DNA from 4 places in the Paenibacillus sp. FSL L8-0663 genome. Region 1 is predicted to be linked to each of the others. Evidence: riboswitches for the same ligand, from Rfam matches in the RefSeq annotation. Region 1 holds a riboswitch; each other region holds the start of a gene.
The links. Region 1 has a riboswitch for cobalamin ahead of MKY75_RS24380 (ABC transporter substrate-binding protein). Riboswitches for the same ligand answer to the same signal wherever they lie in the genome.

Region 2: linked by a shared signal. The riboswitch ahead of metE (5-methyltetrahydropteroyltriglutamate--homocysteine S-methyltransferase) and the one ahead of MKY75_RS24380 (ABC transporter substrate-binding protein) in region 1 are both predicted to bind cobalamin.
Region 3: linked by a shared signal. The riboswitch ahead of cobJ (precorrin-3B C(17)-methyltransferase) and the one ahead of MKY75_RS24380 (ABC transporter substrate-binding protein) in region 1 are both predicted to bind cobalamin.
Region 4: linked by a shared signal. The riboswitch ahead of MKY75_RS06685 (ABC transporter substrate-binding protein) and the one ahead of MKY75_RS24380 (ABC transporter substrate-binding protein) in region 1 are both predicted to bind cobalamin.

What each region holds. Positions count from the first base shown of each region.
Region 1 covers NZ_JBBOYM010000001.1:5,498,150-5,501,953, reverse strand. Annotated here, with positions in the region: gene MKY75_RS24385 (nucleobase:cation symporter-2 family protein) at 1-435, shown strand, start outside; cobalamin riboswitch at 1,193-1,390, shown strand; gene MKY75_RS24380 (ABC transporter substrate-binding protein) at 1,608-3,188, shown strand; gene nikB (nickel ABC transporter permease) at 3,204-3,804, shown strand, end outside.
Region 2 covers NZ_JBBOYM010000001.1:5,283,212-5,287,015, reverse strand. Annotated here, with positions in the region: gene metE (5-methyltetrahydropteroyltriglutamate--homocysteine S-methyltransferase) at 1-1,322, opposite strand, end outside; cobalamin riboswitch at 1,484-1,679, opposite strand; gene nrdG (anaerobic ribonucleoside-triphosphate reductase activating protein) at 1,861-2,358, opposite strand; gene MKY75_RS23400 (anaerobic ribonucleoside triphosphate reductase) at 2,355-3,804, opposite strand, start outside.
Region 3 covers NZ_JBBOYM010000001.1:5,254,790-5,258,593, forward strand. Annotated here, with positions in the region: gene MKY75_RS23265 (sirohydrochlorin chelatase) at 1-236, opposite strand, end outside; gene cobJ (precorrin-3B C(17)-methyltransferase) at 329-2,125, opposite strand; cobalamin riboswitch at 2,437-2,622, opposite strand; gene MKY75_RS23275 (LOG family protein) at 2,680-3,234, opposite strand; gene MKY75_RS23280 (uroporphyrinogen-III synthase) at 3,436-3,804, opposite strand, start outside.
Region 4 covers NZ_JBBOYM010000001.1:1,478,093-1,481,896, forward strand. Annotated here, with positions in the region: gene cbiB (adenosylcobinamide-phosphate synthase CbiB) at 1-355, shown strand, start outside; gene MKY75_RS06680 (histidine phosphatase family protein) at 405-1,157, shown strand; cobalamin riboswitch at 1,280-1,471, shown strand; gene MKY75_RS06685 (ABC transporter substrate-binding protein) at 1,679-2,686, shown strand; gene MKY75_RS06690 (FecCD family ABC transporter permease) at 2,683-3,729, shown strand; gene MKY75_RS06695 (ABC transporter ATP-binding protein) at 3,726-3,804, shown strand, end outside.

The sequences.
Region 1 (3,804 bases):
CAAAATGTGGGTCTGATCTCGCTCACACGCGTCAAATCGCGGAACGTTATTTTTGCTGCGGGCGGTATCATGGTTGTTCTCGGTTTGCTGCCTAAGCTGGCTGCTTTAACGACAGTGATTCCTAACGCTGTGCTGGGCGGGGCGATGATCGTCATGTTTGGCTCGGTCGCTGCATCAGGCATGTCTATTTTGTCAGAAGTGGATCTGCGAAAGGAAAGCAATCTGCTGATCGCAGCATGCAGTATTGCTGTGGGCCTAGGTTCTGCCGTTCTGCCACAAATGTTCGACCAGCTGCCGAGCTTTGCCAAAATGTTGTTGCAAAATGGTATTGTTTCGGGCTCGATTACAGCGATTGTCTTGAACATCGTTTTGACGAGAAAACAAGGGGAATCGGTCAAAAGCGTGACGGTTCAGGAGGTTCCACAGGAGGTTTGATGATTAGAAATAAATAAAGATAGCCGGAGAGAGGACGTATGCCTCTTTTCCGGCTGTTTGGCATGGGGTTATCCAGATAGTAGATCCCCTTGCTGTCTGGGGATATATAGATAAACTGCGGAATGAAATGGGTAGCTCTAATTTGGTGCGTTTTCCAGTTTACTTACTAGAAGAATTTGCTAGAGCAGCGGGCGATATCATGGTATAATTTACCTTATGGATTTTGAATAGTGGTGGATGTTTTCGGACCACGGTGCAGCTTCCCGAAAGGGGGTGAAGCCGATGGTCAACCTTGTGTCGTGCTACGATGTGTTGCGTTGGATGGTTACGTTACTAAGCCTGGCGTTTAGTATTCGTAAACTTTATCGCTGGCTACGTCGAAAATTTCGGAACAAGCGAAAACCCACCGCGTAATTAGGTTGGCCCCTAACGGTGGGTTTCGTTTGCATTGACATTTAGTTATGCAGCGCGCCGTGGTGGTGATCCACAGCCTTTCAAGTCCTAAGAGTCTTTGCCGTTGGCGCGGCGAAGACTCTTTTTAGTATACGGACACGGTGGTTTACTCTATACCTAATTTTAACACTTCAATTGCGTGCACGCAATTGGAGGTTATGTCTTGTTTCTACCTTATCGTTCAAATTTAAATTATTGTGCAGCCTTTATTGACAAGCCTGTGACAACAAAATAAGATCGTAATGAAAAGAAATAAAGGAAGAAAACAGGTGTGAGCCGGACAACTCTATGTATGGGGTTTCGTAGAGACGATGTACATAGTTGTTGAGCATGTTCACTTAAAAGGGAAGTTCGGTTGATTCCGACACGGGCCCGCCACTGTATACAGGCATCAGCAGGATACTGCTGGAGCTTTCAGAACAGCCACTGGAATTGTGAAGAACCGGGAAGGCCTGAAAGATACGCCTGGAGTCAGGAGACCTGCCTGTTTTGACATCACTGTCAGACCCACGGGATGCTGGGGAGGTGGTTAGGCGTGCTGCATACGGAATGTCTGAAACCGATCTGATCCCTTCTATGTTTTTGGAGTTGGCTTCGAGGTGAGTTCTGACATTTTATATTGAAGGCATTTCTGACTGCTAATTAAGTGGTCTGGAATGCTTTTTTCGCGTTTTGCGTTAGGTTTATGCGATTTTACAAGATAGAGGGGGATTCATCGAATGATAAGCAGTCGTAGTAGGCGTTCATGGTTGATATGTACAGGGGTGATGCTGCTGCTGGCAGTTATGGCTCTTTCGGGATGTGCCAGCAATAGGACGTCGGATAGCTCCGGCAAGGGTGAAAACGCGTCAGCACAACAAACAGCGACAGATAAAAAGCTGGTAATGGCGTATACATGGAAACCGTCAGGCGTTGACCCGCATGGAGATAATAGCTGGGATGTGATGCGATCCGGTGCAGGTGAGACACTGGTACGTTTGAATGAAAAGCTGGAGCCTGTGGCTTGGCTGGCAAAGGAGTGGAAGCAGGATAGCCCTACAGTTTGGACGTTCAGCTTGCAGGATAAAGTCACTTTTCATAATGGAAAAAGTATGGGTGCAGCAAGTGTAAAAGCGTCTTTGTTACGCTCTATTGAGAAAAGCCATCTGGCGAAGGATTTACTGAATGTGAAGTCCATTGATGTAAGCGGCCCGCTGGCCTTGAAGATCACGACAAACCAGCCGAATGCGGCGTTGGTGTCTAATCTAGCTGATCCATCGACGATTGTACTGGATGTGGCATCGATGAAAGATGAACAGAGTTACCCAGCGATGACAGGCGCCTTTAAAATCAAAGCGTTCAACAAGGACCAATCGTTGGTCGTGGAGCGTTATGACGGATATTGGGGCGAGAAGGCACGACTGGCTGAAGCGACGATGAAGTTCATTACGGACGGGAATTCGCGCCTGATGGCGCTGCAATCCGGCGAGGTGGACGTAGCGACGGATATTCCGGTTGATAACGCAGAGGTACTGAAAAAGAACGGCAAGCTGCAAGTGCTGTCAGCTCCGTCCTTGCGCACCCATATGATCGTGTACAATATGGAATCGCCAGTATTCAAGGATGTGGCGAACCGTAAGGTGGTGGACAGCCTGATTCCACGCGCATCGATTGTGAGCGCCGTCATGAGGGACTTCGGTACGGAGGCAAGCAGCCCGTTCCCGAGCATTCTTCCCTTCGGTAAAGTTGAGCGTAAAGCGCTGGACGGAACGGCAGAGCAACTGTTGACGAAGGATGGCTGGCAGAAGGACGCCCAAGGGACATGGACTAAGCAAGGCAAGCCGTTCGAGGTTACGCTGCTGACTTTCCCTCAGCGTCCGGAGCTCTCTGTTATGGCTGAGGTCATCCAAAGCCAATTGCTGAAAGAGGGAATCCAGGTCAAGATTCGCAAGGTGGAAAATATCGACGAGGCGTTGACCAAAAACGATTGGGATTTTGCTATGTACAGTATGCTTACTGCTCATACAGGAGAGCCGCAATATTTTATGGACATGTTTTATTCTTCGAAAAGCGAAGCCAATGTAAGCCGTTATAGTTCCAAACCGCTAGAGAGTATTCTGAACAGCTTGAAGCTGGCGAAGGATACAGCGCAGCGTAATGCCATGACACTACAAGCGCTGGATATCATCAATACGGATTTGCCACAGTCGTTCATTGTGCATCCTGATAATGTGTTTGGCGTGAAAAAAGGGGTGGGGGGGTTTACACCGCATCCGATCGAGTATTACTACATTACAGCGCAATCCGATATTGCGGAATAACGAGCTGCGTATCCTATGATTCGTTTTATACTGGAACGTGTGGCGCAGCTGCTTATCATTGTATTCGTGGTGTCCACGCTGACTTTTGTACTGATGCGGCTGGCCCCTGGAGACCCTGCTACCATTTTGCTCACCGCGCATAATATCCCTGCCTCTGAGGAGGCGTTGACGACGCTACGAAAGGAACTGGGCTTAAACGAACCGCTTCATATTCAATATGTGAACTGGCTGCGGGATGTGTTCACAGGGCATTGGGGCACTTCGTATGTATCCAAGGAGTCGGTGCTAGCCGAACTGTGGAACAGACTTCCTGCTACTGTGGAGCTAGCTGCTGCGGGCTTCGCCGTCATGACGGTGCTTACGCTGGGGCTGGGGCTAGCTGCCTCGCTAAAAATCAGCGGCCCACTGGATCGTCTGGGCAGGCTGTTCGCCCTGCTGGGATCGTCGATCCCCTCTTTTTGGTTTGGTTTTCTGTTGATCTATCTATTCTCCGTTCGCTTGGGCTGGCTCCCATCCATGGGAAGGGAGGACTGGACACATCTAGTGCTCCCAGCGCTGACTCTTGGCGCAGGTTTGGGAGCTGTGCAAGCACGCGTACTGCGCGCTCAAATGCTGG
Region 2 (3,804 bases), 210 kb from region 1:
GGCAGTGGAGGCAACTTCAGCTTATTTTGCTGAATCTCACGACGCTCGGCGAAAGGAACGCTGCGTGTTAGAGGCTCCTTTGCCAGCAAGTCAGCCAGATCGTCAGCTGTTTGTACGCGTGCCGCTGAGCTGTTGAAACGGGCTACCGCATCTGCACTTTGTCCAAGCTTGGTGAGTGCGGATGGATCGTGTTTGCCAAGTGCAGCCGTCAGGACGGCGATTTCCTCAAGCTTTTCATCGGCAAAAGCCAGCGCTTGCACCAGTTCTCGATCCAGCTTGTGCTCTGCTTCCAGACTGACTGGCACATGCAGCAGACTGCATGATGGCTGTACGATAAGCTGCTCGGCAGTGGTCTGTTCTGCTAACTGACCGAGCAGGGTAGCCACAGCGTTAAGGTCGCTGCGCCATATATTGCGCCCGTCAATGACCCCAGCGCCCAGCGTTTTTCCTTTAGGGAAACCATGCTGCAATATATGCTGGAGATTTTCGCCATCATCATACACAAAATCAAGACCCAGTCCCTGTACCGGAAGTGCGGACAGACGCTCATAATGGTCCAGGCTACCAAAGTAAGTTTGCAGCATTATATTTAAAGAGGGCGCAGCTTGGGCCAAAGCTTCATAGACTTCCTGAATAATGTCCAAATCCTCTACTGGGAATGAGGTGGTCAGGACAGGTTCATCGATTTGGACCCACTGAACACCTTCTGCTGCTAGTTCAGACAGGACACGGGTGTATAAAGGCAGGAAGGTTCTTATAATAGAAGCAAGCTCCTTGCGATCATAGCCTTTGGAAAGGGTAACGAATGAATAGGGGCCGATGAGGACCGGTTTCCCATCAATGCCTAGCTCTTGTTTTGCTTCACGATAAGCCCGTAAAGGTTTATTTTCAGTGAACACCGGGACTGCGTTTGCCAATTCGGGAACGATGTAGTGATAATTGGTGTTCATCCATTTGGTCATTTCACTGGCGGTTGCTCCCTTCTGTCCACGAGCGATCCCGAAATACACGGACAGAGGAATCGGACCTGCGGGACGATGGTTGAACCGTTCGGGTACTAGACCAAACATCACAGATGTATCCAGCATGTGATCATAATAGGAGAAGTCTCCGACAGGAATGCGATCAATCCCCTTGTCACGCTGCTTGCTCAGATGCTCCAACCGTAATCTTTTCATCTCCGTTTGCAGTTCGCTTTCGCTAATACTGCCGTTCCAGAAGCGTTCCAGTGCTTTCTTCCATTCCCGGTTTTCGCCGATACGCGGATATCCCAGATTACTGCTAATTAAGCCGGACAATTCAGGCCATTCAATGACGGACATGTACTTTTCCTCCTAGTGGGTGGCTGTTTTATTTTTACGTACCAAAAAAGGCATTCTTCCCCCCAGAGTTAAAAATAAGTAGGGGAAAGAATGCCTCCGTGATTAAAAAATCAAAAATACGGCGACTGCTCTTAACACCTCCCTATCTTCCGTAGGTACTTGCGATGTTGTTAAAATAGGCAGGTCTCCTGACTTACGGATCATGACTCTCAGCATCCCTTCCCGGTCTGTGGACCAGTGGTTGTATGAACAGCTGGAAGTTCCCCGTTTACAGTGGCGGGACCGTGCCGGATTTGCACCGGCTTCCCTTTTAAGCCTGATCTGAATAGAACAGACACCTATCTCCAAGCTATGCGGTTAAGGTATGACGAATAATTATGCACTCGTATACTTGTTCACCATCATAAGTGAAACTTGCAGGATGCGCAATAGAAACTGCAATGGAATCTGTTAGGGATATGCAAAAAAAAAGACAAGCCTCATCCATGATGGAGACTTGTCCTAGATTAGATATAGCATTTGCCGAGTAACCTTCGCCTTAAGTCAATGAAACGGTGTAACCTGCCTGAATGCTGGCTTTTACATCTACTAGACGCTGATTGCGGCTGCCCCGGAAGGGAAGGGTCAGGTCCTTTTGCTGTTCTACAAAGCGACCATCCACAATCACATCGCACAAAAGTGCTAGCTCTTGTCGCTCCTGATCTGTGAGTAGATCTTCATAAACAAAGCCAGTGTAAGCCCACACGGTTCGGTCGGGACAGGCCGCACGGAAGTCACGCACAAATTGCGAGCATTCTGCTGCTGAGAAAAACGGGTCTCCCCCGCAGAGAGTCAGTCCATCCAACAACGGATTATCCATGATGTCACGAATGACTTCCTGTTGTCGTTGGGGTGTGAATGGCTCACCTGCACGGAAGCTCCACGACGCTGGATTAAAGCATCCGGGACAGGCATGACGGCAACCGCTAATGAACACGACGGTGCGCAGGCCGTATCCTTCGTTCAGAGATTCCGGAATGTAGCCACACAAATTCACTTATGTTTCACCCGATCTCGAACTTCTGCTTGTTTTGCAGCATTAAAGCGAACGGTATAATCCCCTGTCAGATATCCGGTTACCCGACGTAAGCGCTGAAAGTGTGTGTGCTCCTCATCTGTGCCACATTGGGGGCAGCTTGTCCCGATAATCCCTTCATAACCGCATTCCGTACAACGATCCACCGGATGGTTGATGGAGAAGTAGCCGATATTCTGATGCAGCGCGTATTGAACAATTTTAAGAAACGCATCCGGGTTATTCCGCGCATTACCGTCCAGCTCAATGTATGATATCGCACCAGCGTTGCATAGGTTATGGAACGGAGCTTCCAAGCTGATTTTACGAGCAGCCGGGAGCGTGTAATACACGGGAATATGAAAAGAATTCGTGTAATATTCTCGATCATTCACCTCAGGAATAATCCCGAAATCACGTTGATCCAGCAAGGTGAACTTGCCCGACAGACCTTCGGCAGGCGTAGCGAACAATGTAATATTCAAATTGTGATATTCACTCATTCGATCGCAATACACGCGCATAGAAGTGATGATTCGCTGTGCCTCGCGGTATACGAAATCATCCTCCCCGTGGTGTTTCCCGTATAGTGCCTTCATGCACTCAGCCAGTCCGATGAATCCGATCGAAAGCGTACCGTGTTTTAGTATGCTTCCCACCTTATCATCTGGCTCTAGTTGTTCTCCACCTTCCCATACCCCTTCGCGCATCATAAAGTCCGAGGCTTTGGCCGGCTGGCTGGTCTGGATTTGATAGCGATGGATTAAGCCATCCACCGCAATGCGCATAACTTCTTCTAGTCTCGCATCAAAGCGATCACGGTCAGGTGTCAGGCGTTTGCCTGTGCAAATACCATACTCAATGCCAAGCCGCACCAGATTAATGGTATTGAAGGAGAGATTTCCCTTACCACTCTGCCGATTTCTACCGAAACGGTCAGAAATGGTGCGGGTACGGCAACCCATTGTCGCTATAATGGTATCCGGGTCATCAGCACGGTAAAAAGGCAGGTTAAAGGTGGCATCCACATTCACAAAATTGGGATACATCCGTCTGCTAGAGCATTCTACCGCCCGTAAGAACAAATCATAATTGACGTCGCCTTCTGCCTGATTGATTCCCTCTTTGCATTGGAAAATATGCTGTGGAAAAATAGGAGTTTCCCCGCTACCCAAGCCGCGAATCGTGGCCTCCAGCAGCGATTGAGTAACAAGCCGTCCCTCAGCAGACGTGCACATTCCGTAATTCAGTGAAGTGAATGGAATCTGTCCACCTGCGCGACTGCTCATGGTGTTCAGGTTATGAATGAGCGATTCAGCAGCCTGTCGGGTTTCCGTCTCCGTCTCTTCGCGAGCGAATGCGTATGAACGAGGGCAGACTTCTTGCAAATGGGGATTGGCCATATGTAGCTCATCGTCAGTCAGACTG
Region 3 (3,804 bases), 240 kb from region 1:
TCAATTTTGGCATGTACCGCTGCGAACAAAATAATCGGAATAAGAACGACACGCGTCGCCCCTTTCTCCACACAAGTTTGCATCCCATCAGCAATGCTGGGACGTGCCAGCTCCAAGAAACAGGTTTCCACGCACATATCCGGTACCCGATCTGCCACTGCCTGTGCAAATTCCAGCAGTTCCTGGTTCCCCTCCGGGTCCCGACTTCCATGTCCAACCAACAATATTGCATCCACTGCTGTTGTTTCCTCCTCTTTAATAGGGATAGCCTGCATGACGCCCTATTTTATATATATGCTTGTATCCCGTTCATCAGGCCTTCAGTCCATTAATCACCACAAACCGCATTCACTTCTACCGTTACTGGTGCATCTTCATGCCGGAACCCCGCAACGACACCTACACGCTTAAAAAATTTATGAAAGCGCTCATTCGGATGTCCTTTTTCCTTATATTCAGCGATGACATGCTCCACGATGTCCGTAATCTGATCACCCGGAATTCCTTCCGCTACAGGCTGAGCGGCATGAGCATTGCGGCCGAATTTTTTGCCACCGAGGAAGAGATCGTACCCACCCTTGCGATAGACGATTCCGATATCCTCTAGTACGGCTCCATAGCAGGCCATACCGCATCCGTTCAAAGCAATGCTCGTTTCCTTGGGTGCCTGTAATCCACCAAGTACAACCTGTAAATGCTCAGCCACAGGCACAGCGTCATCCTTCTCCATATTGCAGAAGTCGCACGCCTTTACCTTAAACACATCGCCAATCGGCATGACAATGAATCGTTCATCCCGTAGCCGCCCGACCAGTTCCTCGGGATCTGCACACGGCACGCGCAGCACGATCTGATGATCTGGCGTGTATTCCAGCTCGCCATCATCACCCGCTACCTCGGCGAGCAGCGCCATCTGGCGAGCGGTGAATTTCTTGTTTCCCACACCCGGGGAAACGCCCACCTCAAACAGCGCAGGCTTGCCAAAGCCGCCTGTCGCCATCCCGGCCGCGGCCCCTGCTCCGGCCACCGCCGACGTTCCGGCGGTGCTCTTGGCGGTAGGCGCTTGCCCGCTCCAGCGAGCGTTGGCTTCGCCAGGCAGCTTACCGCCGATAGCGAGGCGGCTTAGCGCCTCTGCCGCCAGCGATGCCGTGGCTGCGTCGGTTTGCACAGCAGTCGTTGCCTGCACGGCAGCCATCGCTTGCGGGCGTGCCTGCGTCGCAACCGCAGCGCCGCTCGCGGAGGGTCCAGCGGGCGTAGTCGGGGCTGCTCCTGCCTGCGGTGTACCCTCTTGCGCTCCCAGCGACCACGGCTCCGCTTCCGTGCGGAGACGCTGATGCGGCTTGAGCGCCTGCTCGGTCGCATCCAACGTGTATTTGCGCTGATATCCGCGCGGAGTCACGATCAAACCGTCATACACCGTCGTCGAGGAATTGCCGATGATTACAGTCGTCAGCATCCCGATGTCATGGTTCAGCATATCTTCCAGCGTCGTTACAATAACTTGCTGACGCTCACGATAAGCACTTTTCACCAACCCGACCGGAGTTTGCGGATCGCGGTAACGCAGCAAAATGGACTGCGTCTCCACAATCTGGCGGGTACGCCGACCACTGCGCGGGTTGTATAATGCAATCACAAAATCAGCTGAAGCCGCAGCTTCTACACGCTTCACAATCGTTTCCCACGGGGTCAGATGATCACTCAGACTGATCGTGCAAGCATCATGCATAACCGGCGCCCCCAGCAACGAAGCACAGGACTGAATTGCCGAGATCCCCGGTACGACTTCTACCTCAACCCCGTCCTCGCGTCGCCAGCCTTTTTGCATCAGCACTTCGTACACCAGCCCTGCCATACCATAGACTCCCGCATCTCCACTGGAAATGACAGCTACCTTCTTGCCCATCTCTGCTTGGCGAACCGCCTCCTGCGCACGGCTCACTTCCTCTGTCATCCCTGTGCGTACAATCTCCTGTCCGTTCAACAGCGGACGGATCAAATCAACGTAGGTATTGTAGCCGATAATGACCTCACTTTCGTCCAGCGCATCCAGCGCCCGTTTTGTGATATGTTCCATATCTCCTGGTCCAAATCCAATCACCAACAATTTTCCTAATGGGCTCATCGTACTCCTCCTATTCATCCTTTTCAGGGCAGCTATCCTATCTATTTCAATGATTTATGCACATCGTGTAACTTAAAAAAACCCCATCCTGCCCGGATGGGGTTTCTATGTACGTATCTCTCATCAGACGAACAAACAGCGTAAGAAGACACGATTTGTCTTCCTCCAGCCTGCCGTTGTTTTCCATCTGTCTGTTTACGCTTCAAACGCTGCTGCACGTTCATATCCACGCAAACCTCTAGCCAACATGGAAAAAGCAACGTGTGCCTGATTTCCTGATTTCGTACACCCATCCTCTCCGCGAAGGTTAACGGTGCATACAGATCAAGGTAGGTCTCCTGGCTTGGCATCAACGGATTCTTTCGTCTTCCCCGTTTTTCACGAGTGACCAATTAAAAAAATCCTCTTCCTTACAGTGGCGGGACCGCTCGGGATTTGCACCCGATTCCCTGTTACCCTTTGCTCAACCGCAAAGGCACCTTGTCTGTCCGCTATTTGATTATGGGTCTTATCATAACCTTGCCTCAATCAGTTGTGCAAGCACGAAAAAAGCTTTATTTCAAGTTCTGTGCTTTATTTTTTAACATATGTAGCAATTCGTCCGGGTCTGCGGAGATGCTCAGTAGCGCTGGATGCTCACTCCCGGTAAACCCCTCTTGCACACTATGACGCACCATTTCTACTAACGGGTCAAAATATCCATTCACATTCAGCAGCCCAATGGGCTTGCGATGAATGCCGATTTGCGCCCAGCATAGTACCTCGAACAGCTCTTCAAAGGTTCCCAAACCACCCGGAAGGGCAATAAAAGCATCGGCCATCTCGCTCATTGCCGCTTTACGCTCATGCATGCTTGCTACCTCAATAAATTCGGTAACTCCCCGATGAATGATCTCTGCATCAAATAACAGGGTGGGCATAATGCCAGTGACCTGACCGTCACCCGACAGCATTCCATCTGCCACCTCTCCCATTAGCCCCCTGCTAGAGCCGCCATAGATCAGACGGATATGATGGCGAGCCATGGCTTCTCCCAGTTTGCCTGCTGCCTCAACATATACCGATAAATGTCCAGGTCTGGACCCGGCAAATACGCAAATAGAATTCATTAACGTCTCAGCTCCTGTCCTAAGTAGCATCGAAACTTATTCATTATATTAGATAAACATTTTCGCTATAACAAAAATCTTTGTCGATGCATGTCCAACAAAAAAAGATAAAGACCTCGTAGGCCCTTATCTTTATTTTACTCTGTATCCCGAAATATAAGTTCATTTTTTAGCATCTGCATTTATAATTTTGATCTCATTTCAATGACCATTCATGATCTTCAGACCACAGCCATGCACCGAATCGTTATGTTCAAAATATTTGCCCAGCTCCACCATCATCGCGCCCATGCGCTCTTCGGTTGGAAACACGACTCGATCAATCCCTTCTTCCACAATGGACTGTGCAGTCACCTTCCCTACGGATACAGCAATCACATCCTCACGAAAAGCTTCCAGTAAATCCTCAATTCGATTTTGCTCTCTGGCATATTGGGCCAAAAATCGAATTTGCGGACCACTCGTGAATGTAACGGCATCAACATTACGATGGATAACATCCTCCAGTAACGCCTGCAATTTTGCTTCCTCGGGTGGGATATGCTTATAAGGAAGTACCTGGCGGGTCAC
Region 4 (3,804 bases), 4.0 Mb from region 1:
TAACTACATTCCAGCACGCCTGACAGCGGCAATGCTTGTGATAGCGGCGTGGATGTACAAACGAGATGCTGCAAGAAGCTGGCGCACAGTCAAGCGAGACGCTCGTCTGCACCCAAGTCCGAACAGTGGCTTCCCGGAATCGGCTGTTGCTGGTGCATTGGGGATTCGTCTTGGAGGATATAATGTGTATCATGGCGTGCGCTCCTTTCGTGCATACATGGGGGATTGGATACGACCGCTAGAGTCGAAAGATATACGGCATACGATCCAGCTGATGTTCGCCGTGTCCAGTATGTTTGTAGGATTGTGTTTGTTAGGAGCCGCAGGTTGTTTTGCCTTGGGATGGGTGCGGTGAGGGTGAGGAGTGACACACTGAATAATGATCGAGCAGGAAGTGACATTTCTTGAAACAAGATATAGCAGCAAAAAGGACAGTAGAATACGCACAAAGACCGAACTCACAGGAGGATAAGGTGCCGTATGATGCTAAAGAAGATCTGCATTGGGATATGGAGCTCGTGTTAGTTCGTCACGGCACAACCTTATGGAACAAGGAACGTCGATATCTGGGACACTCCGACTTAGGTTTGCTACCGGGGGCAGAGCAGGAATTAAAGCCTTTGCAGGAAAAATTGCAAGGTCAGTCCTTTGCTCGAATCTATTGCAGCGACTTAATGCGATGTCGCCAGACCTTGCAGATCATTGTGCCGGAATCAGAATTGGCGTCTGGAATTTCCCTATCTACTATGTCTCCTATGATGGAACCATGTCTGCGAGAGCTTCATTTTGGCGAGTGGGATGGAAAAACGTATGACATGCTCAAGGATGTGTCGTTGTATCGGGCTTGGATTGATGAGCCGCAACGGATCACCCCACCTGGAGGAGAATCTTGGACAGATTTTGTAAATCGTCTGCGGAAATTTCTTGACTCTCTGTATGAATGGCGTGTTGCTATGGAAGTTCAACCCATGGATTTGACTGCTGCGCCGCCCTCTGTTTTGGTCGTTACGCATGGTGGCGTAATTCGTCAGCTTGCTTGCATGCTGATACCGGGCCATGATTTTTGGAGTCTGAATCCGAGGCCGGGAGAAGCATTTAGGATTCGATTGAGGCTGGCAGGACCGCACAATTACATAGCGGAAATGCTTCCTCATTAGGTTAGACACCAGCGGATAAAGAGGCTGTTTGGGTTGTAAGCCGCCTCATTTTAACCTATAATCATCAAGTAAAAGAACGGCTTGACTACCACTACATCAAATATCCAGCAGACGAGGTCGGCGCAGCGTGATGAAACTATGGTTTCCCTCCCTGCGCTGTTAAAAGGGAAGTCGGTGTGAATCCGGCGCGGTCCCGCCACTGTAAATGGAAACATGCCCGTTAGTCCTCTTTATATGTTACTAAGCATATGAAAGAATTTCAGGACATGTATTTTACCATAAGTCAGGATACCTGCCCGTCCGCCTGTCACCATAATCCTTCGAGGAAAGGATGACGTGTTCGCAGTGACTGTCCATGCGGAAAGAAGCTGCCGCCTGCGCACGATCTGCGCTAACGTGACCCCTGTGTCCTGATATGAGGATGCGGGGGTTTTTGATAGGAAAAGAAGGCTAGATTTAGAAGATATCTGATGATGTTCAAGTAACGCTCTTAACGATTTATTTATGAAGGGGTGCAAATCATGGCAGGAAAAAAAATAAAGGTGTGGACAACAGGTCTATTGGCTCTGATTTTGGCAGTTGTGCTGAGTGCATGTGGCGCTAATGGAAAAAATGCAGAAAATAAAGAGGGTCAGGCTTCTTCACAGCAGCCGGGACAGGCAGTAAACGCACAAGAGCCTCCGGGCAAAACGGTTTACCCGCTCACAGTTAAAGATGCAACAGGACAGGAATTTACATTCAAAAAAGCGCCGGATAAAATCGTTTCCGTCTCCCCGGCAGAAACCGAGGCGTTGTTCGCCATTGGGCTGGATAAGGAAATTGTCGGCGTCTCCGACTACTCTGATTACCCGGAAGCAGCTACGAAAAAGCCTAAAGTGGGCGGTATTATGAAACCGAACGAAGAGGCGATCATTGCTGCGAACCCGGAAGTCGTTTTTGCAGGGATATCACTTAGTGAACAGGCTACGACCAAGCTGCGCGACATGGGAATTATGATTTTTAAAACGGAACCGAAGACAGTGGAAGATGTCATGGCTAACATCGAATTGTATGGGAAAATCACCGATCATCAGAGAGAAGCAAGAGCGGTGACTGACAAGATGAGAGCAGATGTAGCAGAAGTAAAAGAAGGAATTAAAAATATCGGTAAAGGGCAGAAGCTGCGGGTATACGTCGAGTTTTCACCAGGCTGGACAGTGGGTAAAGGCGAGTTTATGGACGAGCTGATTACGTTGGCGGGCGGCGAAAATGTAGGTGCCACGCAGAAGGGGTGGTACCAAATCAGTGAGGAAAATATTATTGCTGCGAACCCTGACGTGATTTTGTACAGCAAAAGTGTCAAGGACGACAAAACGGGCCAGACGCTCGGTGATATCATTAAAGCTCGCAGTGGATGGGATCAAATATCGGCTGTTCGCCACAACCGGGTATTTGCCGTGGATGATAATTTGATCAGTCGTCCGGGTCCACGCGTAACGGAAGGTCTCAAGGAAGTGGCCAAGGGCGTGTATCCTGAAATTTTCAAATGAACCGTAAACTGATCGGCTTTGGAGGGACAGGTCTTGTCCTGCTGTTGCTGACGCTGCTGCTCTGTCTTGGCATCGGCTCGGCCAAGCTTCCGGTCAGCCAAATCACGGGCATTCTGGTTAACCACCTACCGTGGTTAGGCGATACGTTTACACCGGATTGGAATACATCCTCAGAGCAGATTATTTTGAAGGTCAGATTGCCACGAGTGTTACTGGGAATGTTGGTAGGAGCAGCGCTGGCGCTGGCGGGAGCCGGATTTCAGGGTGTGCTGCGTAATCCTTTGGCTGATCCGTATACACTGGGGGTATCCTCGGGGGCTTCGGTAGGAGCGGCAGTACTGATTTATTGGGGCCTTCAATTTTCATTTGTTGGCATATGGACGCTGCCGCTAGTGGCATTTACGACCGGAATGCTTACGCTGTGGATGGTGCTGACGTTGGCACGGGAAGGTGGGAAAATTCCGACACAAAGTCTCATTTTGTCGGGTGTGGTGATGCAATCCTTTCTGGGAGCGGTTGTTTCCTTTCTGACAGCCATGTCGAAGGAGACGGTCAATGAAATATTGTACTGGACGATGGGAAGTCTTAGTCTGCGCGGTTGGTCATATACAGGAATCCTTTTACCTTATGTGGTCATAGGGCTGGTATTTCTATGGAACCGGGCACGTGTGCTGAATATTTTGGCTTTGGGTGAACGTCAGGCGGCGCACATGGGAGTTCATGTAGATGCGACGAAGCTATCTGTTCTGATTATTTCCACGCTGCTGACAGCAGCCGCTGTCTCGGTATGTGGTGTGATTGGCTTTGTGGGACTCGTTGTACCGCATATCATTCGTCTGGTGACAGGTCCTGATTACCGGATGATTGTTCCATTATCTGCGCTCGGTGGAGCTATTTTTATGGCTTGGGCAGATACGGCGGCTCGCACGTTGTTAGCCCCCACAGAAATTCCTCTGGGCGTAATGACGGCCTTTGTTGGGGCACCGTTCTTCGCATATCTCCTGTACCGGAACAAGAAGCTGCGCAGGGGGGAACTACTGTGACAGAACAAAGTGAATCACAGAAGGTGCGTAATCGGGCATTAGAGGTAGTGGGTCTGACACGTGCCTATGGAAAGT